Regions from separate parts of the Serratia sp. FDAARGOS_506 genome, predicted to be linked through region 1. Evidence: riboswitches for the same ligand, from Rfam matches in the RefSeq annotation. Region 1 holds a riboswitch; the other holds the start of a gene.
What was found. A riboswitch is a leader RNA that binds a small molecule or an ion and turns the genes downstream of it on or off. The one in region 1 is predicted to bind fluoride.

Region 1 (8,853 bases):
GCCTGAGCTGGTTGACCAGGTAGTTGAAGTGGTGCAGCGCCATGCACCGGGCGATTACAACCCGCAGGTTAAGCCAAGCAGCAAAGGCAACTACCACTCTGTTTCCATCACCATCAACGCCACCCACATCGAGCAGGTCGAAACCCTGTACGAAGAGTTGGGCAACATTGAAATTGTTCGCATGGTGCTGTAATTCCAGCACAAACCCCTGCTTATCAACCCGGGATGGCGCAGCGTCTTCCCGGGTTGCGCATTTTTGGTCAGCGAAAGGCTGGTCGCAGGCCGGAGCGCCCGGTATAATGGCTTTACCACTTCTGTAACCTGACGATGACTCTTTTGCAACCAGACAAGATCATTTTGCGTCAGCTGGGGTTGCAGCCCTACGCGCCTGTATCCCAAGCCATGCATAACTTCACCGACAGTCGTACCGAGACTACGCCGGACGAGCTGTGGCTGGTGCAGCATCACCCGGTATTCACCCAGGGCCAGGCCGGCAAAGCCGAACACGTGCTGATGCCCGGCGATATCCCGGTTGTCCAGAGCGATCGCGGCGGCCAGGTGACCTACCACGGTCCTGGCCAGCAGGTGATGTACGTGATGGTCGATCTGAAACGCAACAAGGTCGGCGTACGCCAATTGGTCACGGCGATAGAAGATACGGTTATCAACACCCTCGCCCACTTCCGCCTCGAATCGCGCGCCCGTCCGGATGCGCCCGGCGTGTACGTGGGGGAGCAGAAAATCTGTTCGTTGGGTTTGCGGATCCGCAAAGGCAGCTCATTCCACGGCCTGGCCTTGAATGTGGCAATGGATCTCAGCCCCTTCCAACGCATCAACCCTTGTGGTTACGCCGGCATGCAGATGACGCAGGTCAGCGCGCTGGCGCCCGGCGTTGGCATTGAAGACATACACCCAATCCTGGTACAGGAATTTGTTCATTTACTCGGCTACCAGACGGTCGAGCTTCGTAACTGGAACCTGCACGATTATGAGTAAACCAATTCAGATGGAACGCGGCGTCAAATACCGCGATGCTGACAAAATGGCGCTGATCCCGGTCAAAACGGTGGTCACCGAACGGCAGGAGCTGTTGCGTAAACCCGAGTGGATGAAGATCAAACTGCCTGCCGACTCAACGCGTATTCAGGGCATCAAAGCCGCCATGCGTAAGAACGGCCTGCACTCCGTCTGTGAGGAAGCCTCGTGCCCTAACCTGTCCGAGTGCTTCAACCACGGTACCGCCACCTTTATGATCCTCGGTGCTATCTGCACCCGTCGTTGCCCATTCTGCGACGTAGCCCACGGCCGCCCGATCGCACCGGACACCAACGAACCGGAAAAGCTGGCGCAAACCATCGCCGACATGGCGCTGCGTTACGTCGTGATCACCTCGGTTGACCGCGACGATCTGCGCGACGGCGGTGCTCAGCACTTTGCCGACTGCATCTCGGCCATCCGCGCCAAGAGCCCGAACATCAAAATTGAAACGCTGGTGCCGGACTTCCGCGGCCGTATGGACCGCGCGCTGGAGATCCTCACCGCCACGCCGCCGGACGTGTTCAACCACAACCTGGAAAACGTGCCGCGCATTTACCGCCAGGTGCGCCCAGGCGCCAATTACGAGTGGTCGCTGAAGCTGCTGGAGCGCTTTAAAGAAGCGCACCCGGATATCCCGACCAAATCCGGCCTGATGGTCGGCCTGGGTGAAACCAACGCGGAAATCGTCGAAGTGATGCGCGATCTACGTCGCCACGGCGTAACCATGCTGACGCTGGGCCAATACCTGCAGCCGAGCCGTCACCACCTGCCGGTGCAGCGCTACGTCAGCCCGGCCGAGTTCGACGAGATGAAAGAAGAAGCGATGGCGATGGGCTTCACCCACGCCGCCTGCGGCCCGTTCGTGCGTTCGTCTTACCACGCCGATCTGCAGGCCAAAGGGATGGAAGTGAAATAACGCGTAATAGTTTGTTACGCTAAATACGGCGGAAACGCCAAAAAACGGATGTCCGCAAGGCATCCGTTTTTTTATTGCGCGCCATCAGACGAAATTAAACGTCTTTCTTTTCGACGCTCTGCTGAGCGGACTGGCTCTCGGCGGTGTTGTTGCCGGCGGCCGGCGGCGTGCTGTCGTCGCCCACGGCTTTTTTAAAGCCTTTCAGCGCCGCGCCAAGATCGGCGCCGAGCGTGCGCAGTTTGCTGGTGCCGAACAGTAAAATCACCAACACCGCAATCACCAGAAGTTTGGTAATGCTGATACCTTCCATACTCACCTTCTTATCATAGAGCGCTGCGTGAACAGCGAGAAAAACTGACCTTGCCTGCGAATATTTAGCGACTTTCCCCTGGCTCGCACAACTGCAACATGTAACAGAGTGAGATCCGTCGCAGGAATGCCACGCGGCCTCACGGCGTGAATCCCAGACTATTCTTAGTTTATCACCCGCATGATACGCTGCCGTGATACTCATCAGGGAGATGCCGGATGTATATTGCGCCCCCCGTTTTCGATGCCCGAAAATCCGGCCTCAGCTTCGCCAAACGCACCTACCTGCCCCGCACCGTCGGTTTGGGGCTTGGCTTCATCTGCGTCTTCGCCGCGCTCTCCCCCTTGGATCCATCTGTAGAGGTTTGGCTATTGCTGGCCTTTCACGGCTTTCTCTGGCCGCATCTCGCCTACCGCCTGGCCTGCCGCGCTAAAGATCCGTTCAAAGCCGAGCTCCGCAACCTGCTGATCGACTCCGCCTTCGGCGGGTTCTGGGCGGCGATGATGGCGTTCAATGCGCTGCCGACGATCGTCATCCTGTCGATGATGAGCATGAACAACATCGCTTCGGCCGGTAAGGCATTATTTGTCAAAGGCTTGGCGATTCAATTAGCCGCGGCGGCGCTGACCGGCGCACTGCTCGGCTTCCCGTTTTACCCGCACAGCACAGCGCTGCAAATCTATCTGTGCCTGCCGATGATCTACCTTTACCCGACGCTGCTTGGGCTGGTGACCTATCGCACCGCCAAACGGCTGGCGGAAAAGAAACGGGAGCTGCAACGCATCAGCACCCGCGATGGGCTGACCGGCTTGTACAACCGCCGCCATTGGGAGCATCTGCTGCATCGCCAGTTCGACAGCTGCCGCCGCTACCAGGACAACGCCACGCTGATCCTGATGGATATCGATCGCTTTAAAACCATCAACGATACTTTCGGCCATGCGCTGGGGGATGAGGCTCTGGCGGCGCTGGCGGAAGAATTGCTGATTGGCTTGCGCAACGTGGATATCGTCGGGCGCTACGGCGGCGACGAGTTTGGCGCAGTGCTGCCGAACACCAGCGCCGAACAGGCGGAAACCGTCCTGCGGCGCATCCAGCAGCGGCTGGACGCCGTGATCTTTAAAGAGGCGCCACAGCTGCGGCTGCAGATCAGCGCCGGCATCGCCAACTATCATCCTGCGCTGGGCAGTTATCTGGACTGGTTGAAAGCGGCCGACGGCGCACTTTACCGGGCGAAGCAAAATGGCCGCAATCGCCTGGAAACGGCGACGCCGACGGGCGACTAACTTACTGGTTTAATAACTTGGCAAAATACTTCGGCGCTTCGACAAAGCCTTCACGCTGGTAAAACGCATGCGCCCGCTCGCGGCGGCTGTGGCAATGAACTTCCAGCCGATCGCAGCCGCGACGGTGCGCCAGCGCCTCGCCCTCCGCCAACAGCCGCCGCCCTACGCCCGCCCCGCGCGCTCGGTCGTCGACGCAAAAATAGCTGATGCGGCCAATGTCGCCGGCCAACGCCAGTTGCGGCAGAAAATGCAACGACAGCACGCCCAGCACCCGCTCGCCCTCCACCACCACCAGCAGCGCCTCGTCCGGATGCGCCAGCAGCTGGTGCATCCGCTGCGCCAGAAACGCCTCGGTGCCGGGATAATCCAACGCCGTCATTAATTCGGCAATAGCCTGGCGATCGCTCAGGCGCGCCGTTCTGATTTCCATGGGATGACCTCGCAGATTGTCGATACTACAAAATAGGCGGCGTTAGGTGTAACATCCACCGGGTACGGCGAAAAAGGCCGTGCGGCATGCTGGAGATGACATTCCTCCCTAACCGCCTTCACAGGCTGATGATGTCTACGTAACCTCTCGGAGAGGGGCGCGTAGCGTTACGTCTGTCCCTTTCCGAGTCCCGTGAATTTCTCTGATTGAAAGGGAGTTGCCCCATGTTGAGCTCTTTACTGGCCGTATTTATCGGCGGCGGCGTCGGCAGCGTATTGCGCTGGGCGGTAAGCATGAAAATGAATCCGCTGAACGCCCACATTCCGCTCGGTACGCTGATGGTCAATCTGATCGGCGGTTTTATCATCGGCCTGGCGATGGCAATTTTCACCCGCATGACGCATCTGGATCCCACCTGGAAATTACTGATCACCACCGGGTTCTGCGGCGGCCTGACCACCTTCTCCACCTTTTCGCTGGAGGTAGTGTACCTGATGCAGGATGGCCGCTTCGGCTGGGCGCTGGCCAACATGCTGCTCAACCTGGCCGGCTCGCTGGCGATGACGCTGCTGGCTTTCATGCTGGTGATGTGGGTCAACGGGCGCTAAGCCCTTAATGTTTCCTTAATCTTGCATGCGCATAATCTCATCCAGTACTCCTGACTGGATGAGAAACCGCTATGTTTAGCCTGCCGAAAACCGCCGCCGAAGCGTTTGCCGTTGCGCTGTGCGTGCTGATCGTCGCCGCCTTTATCAAATCCTACCTGTTCGCTTAAGCGCCTTTTCCCCGCAGCACGCGTTCATCTTGCGTCTTTCCCGTCGGTTACACTACAATTGAGAATGAACGTTCACACCCAAAAATGTGAATCCGGCTCACGCGTAGCAAAGGATCGGGCAGATGCTCTCCCCCAACGACAGTAAACAAGCCAAGGTGCAGGCCCGCCGCGATCAGATCGTCGAAGCGGCGAAAATCAGCTTCCGCCGCCACGGTTTCCACGCCGCCAGTATGGCGGAAATCGCCCAGGGCTCGCAGCTCAGCGTCGGGCAAATCTATCGCTATTTCGCTAATAAAGACGCGATTATCGAGGAAATCGTCAACCGCATCATCGCCAGCAAGATGCAGCGGTTGGAAAACCTTGGCGATCACATTAACCTGATCGCCGGCACGCTGGCGGCGCGCACGCTGTTTCAGCAGCCGGGCGAGAGCGAAACCGATCATATGCTGATGCTGGAAGTGACCGCCGAGGCCACGCGCAACCCGGTGGTGGCCAAAATGCTCAGCGACGCGGAAGCGCGGCTGTTTCGCCACGTGTGCCACAATCTGCAGCGACTGTATCCCCATTTCAGCGCGGAAGAGATCGCCGCGCGGGTGGAGTTTATCGCCGTCATGAGCGAAGGCACCGGTTACCGTATCCTTACCACGCAAAAAGCCGATGCGTCCCTGCTGCGCGATCTGTATCAGCAGGCCATTTCTCACCTGTTCAGGAAACTCTAATCTCTCATGACCAAACACTTAGCCAGACAACGTCTGGTGTACGCCGTCGTGCTTGGCCTGTTGGCCGCGCTGGGGCCGCTGTGCACCGATCTCTACCTGCCCGCCCTGCCGGAGATGGCGGGCGAGCTGAATACTTCCACCGCTGCCGCGCAGCTCAGCCTGACCGCCGGGCTGCTTGGCCTGGGCGTCGGCCAGCTGATTTTCGGCCCTTACAGCGACAAACTGGGCCGTATGCGTCCGCTGTTGCTGTCACTGATCCTGTTGCTGGGTGCTTCCCTGTGGTGCGCGCTGGCACCCACCATCGACCAGCTGCTGATCGCCCGTCTGCTGCAGGGCATCGCCGGCGCCGGTGGGGCGGTGATTTCCCGCGCCATCGCCCGCGATCTGTATGCCGGCCATGAGCTGACCCGCTTCTTCGCCCTGCTGATGCTGGTCAACGGCTTGGCGCCGATCGTCGCGCCGGTGTTGGGCGGCGTCATGCTGCAGGTGATGAACTGGCGCGGCATCTTCGGTGTGCTGGCGGCTATCGCCGTGCTGCTGTTCAGCCTGTCAGCGCTTAAACTGCGCGAATCCCTGCCGGCCGAGCGCCGCAGCCAAGGCGGTATCCTGGCGATGCTGATGTCGCTGGGCAGTCTGTTGACCCAACGCTATTTCATGAGCTTGTGCCTGACGCAGGGCTTCGTGATGGCCGGCATGTTCGCCTATATCGGCGCCTCACCTTTCGTCTTGCAGCAAATCTACGGCCTCAGCCCTCAGATGTTCAGCCTGTGCTTCGCCATTAACGGCGTCGGGCTGATCATTGCGGCGCAGTTGGCCAGCCGCCTCAGTTCGCGTTGGGGGGAGCGCCGGGTGTTGAAGAGCGGGCTGACGTTGGCGGCCGTCGCGTCGCTGTTGCTGCTGTTGGCCGCCGCGCTGCATGCGCCGCTGGTGTTGCTGCTGGTGCCGCTGTTCTTCTCGGTGGCGGTGATCGGCATCGTCGGCCCAACCGCCTCTTCGCTGGCAATGCAAAGCCAGGGTGACAAAGCAGGCAGCGCTTCGGCCTTGATCGGCGTGTGCATGTTCGCGCTCGGCGCCTGCGCCGTGCCGCTCACCGGGCTGGGCGGCACTTCCAGCCTGTCGATGGCGCTGACCATCGTCGGCTGCTACGCCGTCGCCATCCTGCTGTTCAGCCTGTTAGGCCGCCGCAGCAAGGCATAACGCACCCAATAAAAAACCCGCTCAATGAGCGGGTTTTAAGAAATTCAGCTACGCAGCTTAGATAGCAGTAACGTTAGCGGCAGATGGGCCTTTGGCACCGTTCGTGATTTCAAATTCTACACGCTGGCCTTCAGCAAGCGTTTTGAAACCGTTGCTAACGATGGCAGAGAAGTGAACGAAAACGTCCTTGCTACCATCTTCCGGAGTAATGAAACCGAAGCCTTTGGATTCATTAAACCACTTAACGCTACCTTTAATCTTAGACATCAAACTTACCTTTAACGTGAATGAAAGACACAAAACCTGTGTCGATCACAGTACAGCAAGCAGGCAAGATTTTGTCCACCACCGCGATCACAGAAATCCGATAAAGAGTGAAAAAATCCGTGTTGTCCGGTGTAAATTGATTGCACCGGTTGCGATAAGTTACCGTTCCAGGTCAATCCTCTCCATGCGCCGGCGAATAACGAGCGAACGCCCAAACCAGCCCACTTACCCCAGCGTTGACGTCCCTATGCAGACGCAATCGCTATGAAATATAACCAGATGGTCTTTTTGCATCGGCGGCCTCTGCACTAGGGTTAGGGTTTATTTCCCACTGTGAGCCAAACCTATGACCAGCCAGTTGGCAGACAAAATCATCGCCTATCGGCGTGAGCTGCACCAAAACCCCGAGCTTTCCAATCACGAGTTCGCCACCACCGCCCGACTGACGCGCTGGCTGCAAGAAGCGAGCATTCGTCTGCTGCCGTTGGCGCTGAAAACCGGCGTCGTGGCGGAGATCGGCAGCGGCAAGGGGCCGATCATCGCGCTGCGCGGCGACATTGACGCCCTCCCGATCGACGAAATCGCCGACGTGCCCTTCAGCTCGCAAAACCGCGGCGTGATGCACGCCTGCGGCCATGACTTTCATACCTCGGTGATGCTCGGCGCCGCGCACCTGCTGAAAGTGCGTGAGGCCGACCTGCCCGGCACGGTACGCATCTTCTTCCAGCCGGCAGAAGAGACCTTCAACGGCGCCCGTCACTTGATCGATGCCGGCGCGCTGGATAACGTCGCCGCGGTGTTTGGCCTGCATAACGCGCCGGAGCTGCCCACCGGTACCTTCGCCACTCGCGCCGGCCCGTTCTACGCCAACGTCGATCGCTTCCAGATCCTCATCACCGGTAAAGGCGCCCACGCCGCCAAACCGGAACAGGGCGTAGATACCATCGTCACCGCCAGCCAGATCGTCGGCGCGCTGCAGACGCTGCCCAGCCGCAGCTTCAGCTCGCTGGAATCGCTGGTGGTGAGCGTAACGCGCATCGAAGGCGGCAATACCTGGAACGTGCTGCCGCAAACCGTGGAACTGGAAGGCACAGTGCGTACCCACAGCGACGCGGTGCGCCGCCAGGTGCCGGACAAGATTCGCCAAGTGATCGACGGCGTTGCCGCCGCGCTGGGTGCGCAAGCCGAACTCCGCTGGCAGCCGGGGCCGCCCGCGGTGATCAATGACCCACATTGGGCGGCGTTCAGCAAAACCGTCGCCGCCGAGGCCGGCTACCGGGTCGAAGAGGCGGAGTTGCAGATGGGCGGTGAAGATTTCGCCCTGTATCTGCACCATGTGCCGGGCGTCTTCGTCAGCATTGGCTCCGCCAGCGAATTCGGCCTGCATCATCCGCGTTTCAATCCCGATGAGCGGGCCCTGTTCCCCGCTGCGCAATATTTTACGCTGCTGGCGGAACGCACGCTGCAACAATTAGCCATCGCGCCAGAAAAAGCCCTCAGCAATGCCTGAATAACGGAAAAGAATTATTTCCCCGACGCTGCGGATGCCGCGTCGGGTCTTATTATTTTGCCCGCCGTGATATTTGCAATTTTCAACATTTGAATATGCTGTTTTGTTGTTTTACATCCCGCTGCCGCTCATCAATAGTGGATACATCAGACACCGCGCGCCCCTGCGGCGCATGACAGGATAATTACAATGAGCGACAACACGAATAAACAACGGCAATTGCGCCTGGGCGCCATTCTGCATGGCGCATCGGGAAATATGTCCGCCTGGCGTCATCCGGACGCCACCGCCGACGCCAGCATCAATCTTGAATTTAATATCGCTACGGCGAAAAAAGCCGAACAGGGGAAATTCGATTTCGTGTTTGTCGCCGATGGATTATATATCAACGAAAAATCCATTCCG
Region 2 (8,853 bases), 1.2 Mb from region 1:
TATTTCTGGCTACCGGCTACACGGTGGACATGCTGCGGCAAAGCAAGGTGTTCCTCGATCACGCGCGCCAGGCCGGCGTGCGGCATGTCGTGCACCTCGGTGCCTGCGGCCGTGATGACACCAGCGTCGCGCACTGGGCCTGGCATCAACTCATCGAGCGTTATATCGAGTGGTCGGGGTTTTCATTCACCCACCTGCGGCCCGAGTGCTTTATGCAGAATCTGCTCAACTACGACGGCGTACCGGCGGTGAAAAATGGCGTGATCCGGCAATATACCGGCGATGCGCCGTTCAGTTGGGTGGATGGCGACGATGTGGCGCAGGCAGCGGCACTGGCGCTGCTGCACCCTGAACGGCACGGCGGCCAAACCTACCGTATGGGCTATGACGTTAAATCCTACGGCGAGATCGCCGCCATGATGACGGAAGAACTGGGGCAGCCGTTCCGCTATGAAGCGCAAGATCCGCAGGTTTTTCTGGATGAGATGCGCGCGACGGGCGCCGAAATGGCCTATATGAGCTGCGTCTACGACAATTTTCGCCGCATAGCGGCACGCGATATTCCAGGCGTCGATGAGGTTTTCGATAATTTTCCGCAGATTGCGGGGAGAGAACCGATGCGGCTAAGGGCATTTATCCGCAAGCACCGCGACAAGCTGGCCTACTAAGCCACGCAAGGTTCGCCAACCAAAAACGGCGAACCTTTCGTTTAGCTACCGCCGTGCCATTACAACATCCATTCGATCGGCAGCCAGCCGGCCACGGTGAGAATAATGCGTTTTACCCAGCCGGCACCAGGCTCTTGCTGATGCACCTCGGTGTGGCCGTCTTCGAAGGCTTCGTTCCACACCATTTTGCCCTCGGGCGTCAGCGCCGGGCGGTAGGCGGCGTACTCGAGCGGGCCATCAAACAGTTGGCGGGTGTCTGCCGCCAATGTCGGGCTGTCGATCAAAAAACCCATTTCGCAGTTCAGGTGCGCCGATCGCGGATCGAAATTGAACGAACCGATAAACACCCGTTTGTCGTCGATGGCGAAGGTTTTCGCGTGCAGCGCCGCGCCGGACAGCCCCAGCGGTTTGAGTTCCTGCCGCCCCGTCGGTTGGCCGGCCCGCAGTTTCAGTTCAAACAGCTCCACGCCGGCCTGCAGCAGCTCACGCCGGTATTTGGCGTAGCCTGCATGCACCACCAGCACGTCGGTGGTGTTCATCGCGTTGGTCAGCACGCGTATGGACTTCCCCTGTTTGGCAAGCGATTCAAAAAACTTCGCCCCTTCTCGGCCCGGCACGAAATAGGCGGAAACCAGATCCAGTTGTCGGCCGACGCCACCGATGATCTTGCCGAGCTGCGTCACCATCAAACGATCGCGCGAAGCCTTACCCAGCCCTTTCGCCGGATCGTCGGCCACCAGCGCTACCTGGGTGAATTCAGGCTGGACGGCGCCATCGCGAAAGCGCACCGCGCTGGTTTCCAACTGCACCGCCAGTTTGCGCGCCCGGTCGCTGCTTTCGGTCGCGGTGGCCTGCGTCAGGAACGCAGAAAGGTTGCCTTTGCCCCTGATAATCTGCTCAACGCCAAACACCGACGCGCTGTTCCAGTAGCGATCGAAGGTCTCGGCGGTCTCCGCCACTACGTTGCCAACGCTCAGTACGTCGAGATCGAGGAAATAGTTTTCGTCCCCGACCTGGAAATACTCGTCGCCGATGTTGCGGCCGCCGATGATCGCCACGGCGCCGTCGACGATGTAAGACTTGTTATGCATCCGGCGGTTCATACGCATAAAGTCAAAGGCATAACCGGCCAGCTTTGGCGTGCGCACCGTCGACGGATTGAACAGGCGGATCTCGACGTTTTCCTGGGCATTCAACGCCGCCAGGGTCTCGTCCATGGCGACGCCGTTATCGTCCAGCAACAGCCGCACGCGCACGCCGCGCTGGGCGGCGTCATACAGGGTTTTCAGCAAGATCTGCCCGGAGGTGTCGTTATGCCAGATGTAGTACTGGGCGTCGATCGACCTTTCGGCCATCCGCGCCAGCGCCAGGCGGCTGGCGAACGCATCGTGCCCGCTGACCAGCGGCACCACACCGCTCAGGCCCGGGTGCGCTGCCATCAGTTCGGCGGCACGCGCCGGCAGCTGGGCAGCAGGATCAGCCGGCAACGCCGCCTGCGGCGGACGCTGGGAAATATCCGGCAAACGAAAGATGACTCTTGCCGCAATAATGGCGATCGTCACAGCGAGAATCAGATACACGACAATTTTTATCACGGGAAGCGGCCTCGGAGGTTGACTGCTTTGCTTTATACGTCATTAGGTTGCTTCAATCTATAGGAGAAGCGCGCTATGCAATTAGGCTATAGCGTAAAACGCGAAGGCGAAACGCCAAACAGCTTTTTGAACGCCACCGAATAGGCGCTGTGGCTCTCATAACCGCTTTCGAAGGCGGCGTGGATGATCGAGTTGCCGGCCAGCAGCAGCGGAATGGACGACAGCAGCCGCAGGCGCTGTTTCCACTGGCCGAAGGTGATACCGGTTTGTTGGCTGAAATGGCGTTGAAAGGTCTTTGCGCTGATCGACAGTGAATCGGCCCAGGCTTCAATACCGCGTTCATCGGCCGGCGTGATGACCAACTGCCGGCAAATCTCGGCCATTCTCGCCTCTGCCGGCCAAGGCAGATGCAGCGCCAGCTGCGGCTGCAGGCTCAGCTCCTCTAAGAACAGCGCTCTGAGCAGCGCATTGCGTTTGGTCTCCGCCCCTTCCGGCGCCAGCGTCGTCAGCTGGGCGATCAGCTCGCGCAGCAGCGGTGACACCTGCAATACGCCGTCGCGCAGCGGCAAACGCGCGGCGGTGATTTCATCGACCAATATTCCGTAAACGCAGATGTTACTCTGCATGACGATCTGATGTTCTACCCCCGGCCGCAGCCAGACCGCGGTGGTGGGCGGTACGATCCAGCGCCCACTACTTGCCTCGACCGCCATCACGCCCTGTTGCGAATAGAGCAAATGACAGCGTTTATGTGAGTGGTAAGGAATGACAAAGCCCGCCGGATAGTGTTTCACCAGACCTGTCACCTCGAACGAGGAATTCTCGTGGCTGCTGAGATTGATGCGTTTCGTTTCAGCGTTGTCGACTTCGAATCCCATGGTCGTTTGTCCCTTTTGATAACGCGAATGTCTTTTATTTGATAGAGAGGCCGGATGATCCTCCATATAGTGACGTTCTCGCAAGCCACACCAGGGGCCTTATGCGAAGAAACTCACTATTTACACCAAAATTTCATCGTTCTGCGTAAAACGGAGACGATGACGTTGCGCATGCGCTGCGCAATGGCGGCTCGTTGCGGGGGCGACGTAGCCGAAAGTGATGGAAAGGGAAAGCGCGGTGGCAAAAATCAGGAGGTATACGCATCAATCAGCAGGTAGCTCAGCCTGGGGGGGCGGCTCAATGCTGAATGGATATGGAGAGCGCCTAGGCTCTCCTCTATCCATTAGTGTTATCACATCAACGGGCCAACTCAGCGCCGTCCAGTTCGGAAATCGCCAAACAAATCACTTCAGTAATGGCCTGTACCGTATAGGCGGTATTGGCAGGAATGATTAACATCTCATGGGGTTGTAACGTCTGATCGTCAACCTTCAGTTCACCGCTCAGCACCATCAATTTCACCCACCCCGGATGAAAACGCGCCGGTTGCCGGCTCCCCGCATCCAACTTCAGCAACGCCGTATGGCCAGGCGTCTCCCGTTTTAAAATATGAAAACGCACCCCATCGTAAGGCATGTTTTCGTAATGCAGTGACGCCAGTGTTCTCTTATGCATGGTAAGTGTCCTCGTGACCTGTGAGTAGCTGCTCCGCCTTCGGTCGCCATAAAAACGATTGGCGGCTGTCCCTACCGAAAGCACAGGCTCGCAGCCTCTTGGCGAACGGATTAACTGTCGTACTTACAGCGGCCCGACCGACCGCCGTTTCATGCCTAACCTGCCTCAGGCATGCTAATAAATATATAAGAGCCTCGCCAACGGCGCAAAAAACCGCTACAAGATTGAGCGTATTACGGTACTAGTTAGCCGCCTGAACGGCGAGACGAACAGCGCCAGCCGTCAGGCAGGCAACCCCAGCGCCGCAGGCCAACACGGCATAAGACATGATCGCGCGCCAACCGCCCCTCTCTATGATGCAGCGAGAAAAAGGCCTGCCGTAACCCCGAGACCGCCACCGTTGCACACTCACAGCTCGCAGATGGCGTAGGTGCCCTTTCCGGCCGATTTCGCCTGATACATCGCGCCGTCCGCGCGGGTCAACAGCAGCTCCTCCGTCACGTCACTGTGCGAGGAGATCGCCGCGCCCAGGCTGGCGGACAGCTTCACGGTCTGCTGACCGATCTGCGAAATATCGGCCAGACGCGCCAACACGTTTTCGCAAAATTCGCTGACCTCGCGCCGAGGATCCGCCAGTGGCCACAGGATCACCGTGAACTCGTCACCGGCCAGGCGCGAGACGCTATGACGTTCACCGGCGCAGGCGCTAAGCAGTTTGGCGAATGTCTTCAAGATCAGATCGCCAAAGTCATGGCCATAGCTGTCGTTTAGGGTCTTGAAACCGTCGAGATCGATGAACAACAGCGCCATCTGCCGCTGTTCGCAGCAGACCTGCAGCGTGCCGGACAACCGACGCAGAAAGGCGCGGCGGTTGGTCAATCCGGTCAGCATGTCGTGCGTGGCCTCGTACTCCAGCCGCTGTTGCAAGCGTTTCAGTTCGGTAATATCCATGGACAGAATATAAAACCCCTGCGCTTCGCACGGCACCAGCGTGGTGTGGATCATCAGCAGCCCCTGTTGGGTCTGGAGCTCATTTTCAAAACTCACCATTTCCCCCGCCAAGGCTCTGTCTATCATCGGTTTCGCTGTCTGATAAACGTTCTCTCCCATGAAGTCGCGTACCGTCATCCCTTTGAGGCGGCTCTCTTCCAGACCGAACCAGGTTTTATAGGCGCTGTTGGCGAACAGGTAACGTTCATTACCGTCGATTTGGCTGATCAACGCCGGCATATTGTCCGTAATGGCGCGCAGGCGTTCTTTTTCCGTGCTGAGCTGGTATTCGGCGAGCACCCGGGTCTCAATCTCTTCGTTGAGTTTCTTGACCACCACGTTCAGTTCACGGGTGCGGATTTCGACGCGTTCCTCCAGTTCATGCTGCAACGCGAACAGATCGGCCTCGGCCGCCTTACGCTCGCTGATATCGACGATGACCGAGATGAAATGGTCCGGCTTGCCGTTCGGCAAGCGATTGAGCGCCACCGTCAGCTGCACCCAAACGATCGAACCGTCGGCGCGAAAATAGCGTTTTTCCATCGAATAGGTGCTGATTTCATTTTTCAGCAGCTGCTGCAACTTTTCCAGATCGGTGTTGAGATCGAGCGGATAGGTAATGTCCTGGAAGGTGCGATCCATCAGCTCACGCTCGGAATACTGCAGCATTTCGCAGATGCGCGGATTCACCCGCAGCCAATATCCTTGCAGCGAGACCAGCGCCATCCCTACCGCCGCCTGCGCGAAGGTCTGTTCGAACAGCGCCTCCGTGCGCTGCAGGTCGGATTTCAGGTTTTCGGTATAGACGCGGCGTTCAATGCTCTGCAGGTACTCTTCCACCACGGCGGCGAAGTCATGCAGATCGGCCAGTTGTTCCGGAGAGAACGGCTGCGGATGGCTGTCGATAATGCACAGAGTGCCGAGCGGCAAGCCGTCGAGCGACAACAGCGGCTGCCCAACGTAAAAACCGACCCTCGGCCCGCCGATCACCAGCGGATTATCGAAAAAACGCGGGTCTTTAGCGGTATCGGGCACCACCAACGCTTCGCGTTGCAAGATGGCATGGCCGCAAAACGAGATATTGCGCGGCGTTTCTCGGGCATCCAGACCGTAGCGCGATAAAAACCATTGGCGATCCCGATCGATCAGCGACACCAGCGCAATGTTCACGTCGAAGTATTTCGCCGCCAGCCGCGTGATACGATCCAGTTTTTCCACCGAGTTCGAATCCAGCACGTTCAGCGAATTCAATACCGACAGGCGTTCGGCTTCGTTTTCGGGGAAGCAGGGTTCGAGCATGTTGTCTCCCATTGTGTCACCTACGGGCCCGGCATAGCCGGCGTGAGTCCGTTCAGCCTATCCGTCGATTAGCGGCAAATAATATCCTTGTCCATCATAGACTCACTCACAGTATCAATCCGATTATGTATTCTCGCCAACTTTGCCGGACGTTGCGTTTACCACCGCGCTGCGCTACAGTCGTTCACAAGGTGATGGTGTTCCACCTTTCCCAACCGCCGCGTTCACTCGAACCGGATGATGACGCCTGATATACAACTTCGCTTTATTTTTTAGGCAGGTATGTCAGGAGTCGCTATGAATGAAATCTCACGTCTTACCCCTTTTCCACGCCAGCCCGATGCCGTCGCGCGGGAAATGCCCCTGTACGTTTTCGGCCATAAAAATCCCGACAGCGACAGCATCTGCAGCGCGCTGGTGGTCGCGGACTGGCTCAATCACCTCGGCAAACCGGCCGTGGCTTTCCGCCTAGGCGACCTCACGCCGGAAACTCGCTACATACTGGCTGCCGCCGGCGTACAGGCGCCTGCGCTGCTGACAGACGATCTCCGTGACCGCAAAGTCTGGCTGGTCGACTTTACCGATATCGAACAAGGCCCGGCCTCATTGCCCGACAGCGACGTGGTCGGCGTTATCGACCATCACCGCCTGGGCACGTTAGTCACCCGCAACCCGCCCGATGTCTGGGTGCGCGCCGTCGGCTGTTGCGCCACCCTGATCCTGCAAATCCTGACGACAGAAAAGCCAATGCCACTTAACGCCGCGCAGGCCACGCTGCTGCTGGGCGCCATCCTGAGCGACACCGTCGCGCTCAGTGCGCCGACCACCACGGAACAGGATCGGCTGGCGGTCACCCGGTTACGCGCAATCTCTCACGTCGACTATGACGCCTTCACCGCCGGGCTGCTCGCCGCCAAAACCGATCTCTCGGGGCAATCCGCCCCGCAGTTGCTGCAGCGCGATGCCAAGAATTACCGCATCCATACCGTCTCGCTGCTGCTGTCGCAGATAGAGGTGCGGGCCATGAGCGACATCGATCCGCTGTTGCCCGCACTGCAACAGGCGCTCGAGCAGGCGAAGCAGGAGGCCGGGCTGGAGATGACCGCGCTGCTGGTTACCGATATCACCCACCATCGCTCCACCCTGTATTTCTCGTCGAACCGGGTGCTCGCCATTCAGCAGGTGTCGCTGCCCGGTATGACGAGCCGAAAAAAAGAGGTTTTACCGTGGTTAACCCTACAGATTGCTCACGCAGGGAGATAAGTCATGCCGATCTACCAACACGCTTTACTGCTGGTACAGGATGAACGCGACGGCCGGCTGCTGTTGCGCCATGCCGAACGCCTCAATCAGCAGATGAGTACGCGCATTACCGTGGCGCACATCAGCGCCGACTATGCCGAGCTGGACTACCTCAGCGATGCGCAAACCAAAGATCGCCAGTCCAGCGAGGTGATCGCCGCCAAAGCCATGCTCAGCCGCCTGGTGGAAGACTGCTCAATCCCCCTGGAGGTGCGCGCAATCGTCAGCATCCATCGCTTCAAAGACGTCGAAGCCCTGATTGCCCGTGAAGGCGTCGATCTTTTGTTGCTCGGCCATCAGAACCGTCCGTTTGGCGTCTATGCCTCCTTCGGCTTCGAATTCATCAACCATTTATCCATCGACGTGCTGATCAAACACGTTCCCACTCCCTAGAACGAGGTGACACCCCATGAACTATGAGATTGAAAGCGTAACCGCCAGAGAGATCCTGGATTCGCGCGGCAACCCGACCGTCGAAGTCGAAATGAGCGCGGCGGGCGTCGTGGCCCGGGCTTCGGTGCCTTCGGGAGCCAGCACCGGGTCGCACGAGGCGGTGGAGCACCGCGACGGCGATCCGCACCGTTTCGGCGGCAAAGGCGTACTGGAGGCGGTGCACAGCGTCAAAACGGCGATCAACGAGGCGCTGCGCGGGGTGGATGTGCGCCAACAAGAGGAGATAGACCGCCGGCTGATCGCGCTGGACGGCAGCGAGAACAAGAGCCGATTGGGGGCCAACGCCCTGCTCGGCGTTTCTCTGGCCGCCGCCCGCCTCGCGGCGCAATTGTCGCAGCTGCCGCTGTATCGTTATCTGGGCGGCATCGGCGCCAACCTGCTGCCGGTGCCCTGCATGAATATCATCAACGGCGGTGTGCACGCCCGGTGGCAAGGGGCGGACTTTCAGGAGTTTATGATAGCTCCCCTGGGCGCGCCATCGCTACGCGAGGCCGTGCGCTGGGGCAGTGAAGTTTATCAGGCGCTGCGCCAAATCCTGTTGGAGCAAGGCCTGTCGGTCGGCGTCGGTGACGAAGGCGGTTTCGCACCGGCGGTCGCCTCAAACCGCCAGCCGCTCGAGCTGATCGTGCAGGCGATAGAGAAAGCCGGCTACCGGCCGGGAGAAGATATCGCGATCTGCATGGATCCGGCCTCGAGCGAATTCTATGCCGACGGCAAGTACCGCCTGCGTAGCGAGAACCTCGAGTTGGACGCAGCCCAGATGACGGCCTATTACCAACGGCTGGTGCAGGATTTCCCCATCGTGCTGATTGAAGACGGCTTGGCCGAGGACGACTGGGCCGGCTGGCGTATTCTGAGCGACGCCCTGGGCGACCAGGTGGAGCTGGTCGGCGACGATCTGTTCGTCACCAACGTGAAATACATCCAGCGCGGAATTGATGAACGGTTGGCCAATGCGGCACTGATCAAGCTGAACCAGATCGGCACGCTGA

Region 2: another riboswitch for fluoride. It lies ahead of EGY12_RS18665 (DHHA2 domain-containing protein); the one in region 1 lies ahead of crcB (fluoride efflux transporter CrcB).

The regions. Positions count from the first base shown of each region.
Region 1 is NZ_CP033831.1:2,591,436-2,600,288, reverse strand. It holds gene ybeD (DUF493 family protein YbeD) at 1-193, shown strand, start outside; gene lipB (lipoyl(octanoyl) transferase LipB) at 328-996, shown strand; gene lipA (lipoyl synthase) at 989-1,954, shown strand; gene tatA (Sec-independent protein translocase subunit TatA) at 2,049-2,264, opposite strand; gene EGY12_RS12595 (diguanylate cyclase) at 2,483-3,550, shown strand; gene EGY12_RS12590 (GNAT family N-acetyltransferase) at 3,552-3,980, opposite strand; fluoride riboswitch at 4,063-4,125, shown strand; gene crcB (fluoride efflux transporter CrcB) at 4,205-4,588, shown strand; gene EGY12_RS12580 (TetR/AcrR family transcriptional regulator) at 4,878-5,474, shown strand; gene EGY12_RS12575 (multidrug effflux MFS transporter) at 5,481-6,671, shown strand; gene cspE (transcription antiterminator/RNA stability regulator CspE) at 6,729-6,938, opposite strand; gene EGY12_RS12565 (M20 peptidase aminoacylase family protein) at 7,285-8,448, shown strand; gene EGY12_RS12560 (LLM class flavin-dependent oxidoreductase) at 8,638-8,853, shown strand, end outside.
Region 2 is NZ_CP033831.1:3,837,688-3,846,540, reverse strand. It holds gene EGY12_RS18690 (SDR family oxidoreductase) at 1-668, shown strand, start outside; gene EGY12_RS18685 (phospholipase D family protein) at 728-2,191, opposite strand; gene EGY12_RS18680 (helix-turn-helix domain-containing protein) at 2,350-3,141, opposite strand; gene EGY12_RS18675 (cupin domain-containing protein) at 3,500-3,817, opposite strand; gene EGY12_RS18670 (PAS domain S-box protein) at 4,226-6,106, opposite strand; fluoride riboswitch at 6,288-6,363, shown strand; gene EGY12_RS18665 (DHHA2 domain-containing protein) at 6,404-7,369, shown strand; gene EGY12_RS18660 (universal stress protein) at 7,373-7,801, shown strand; gene eno (phosphopyruvate hydratase) at 7,818-8,853, shown strand, end outside.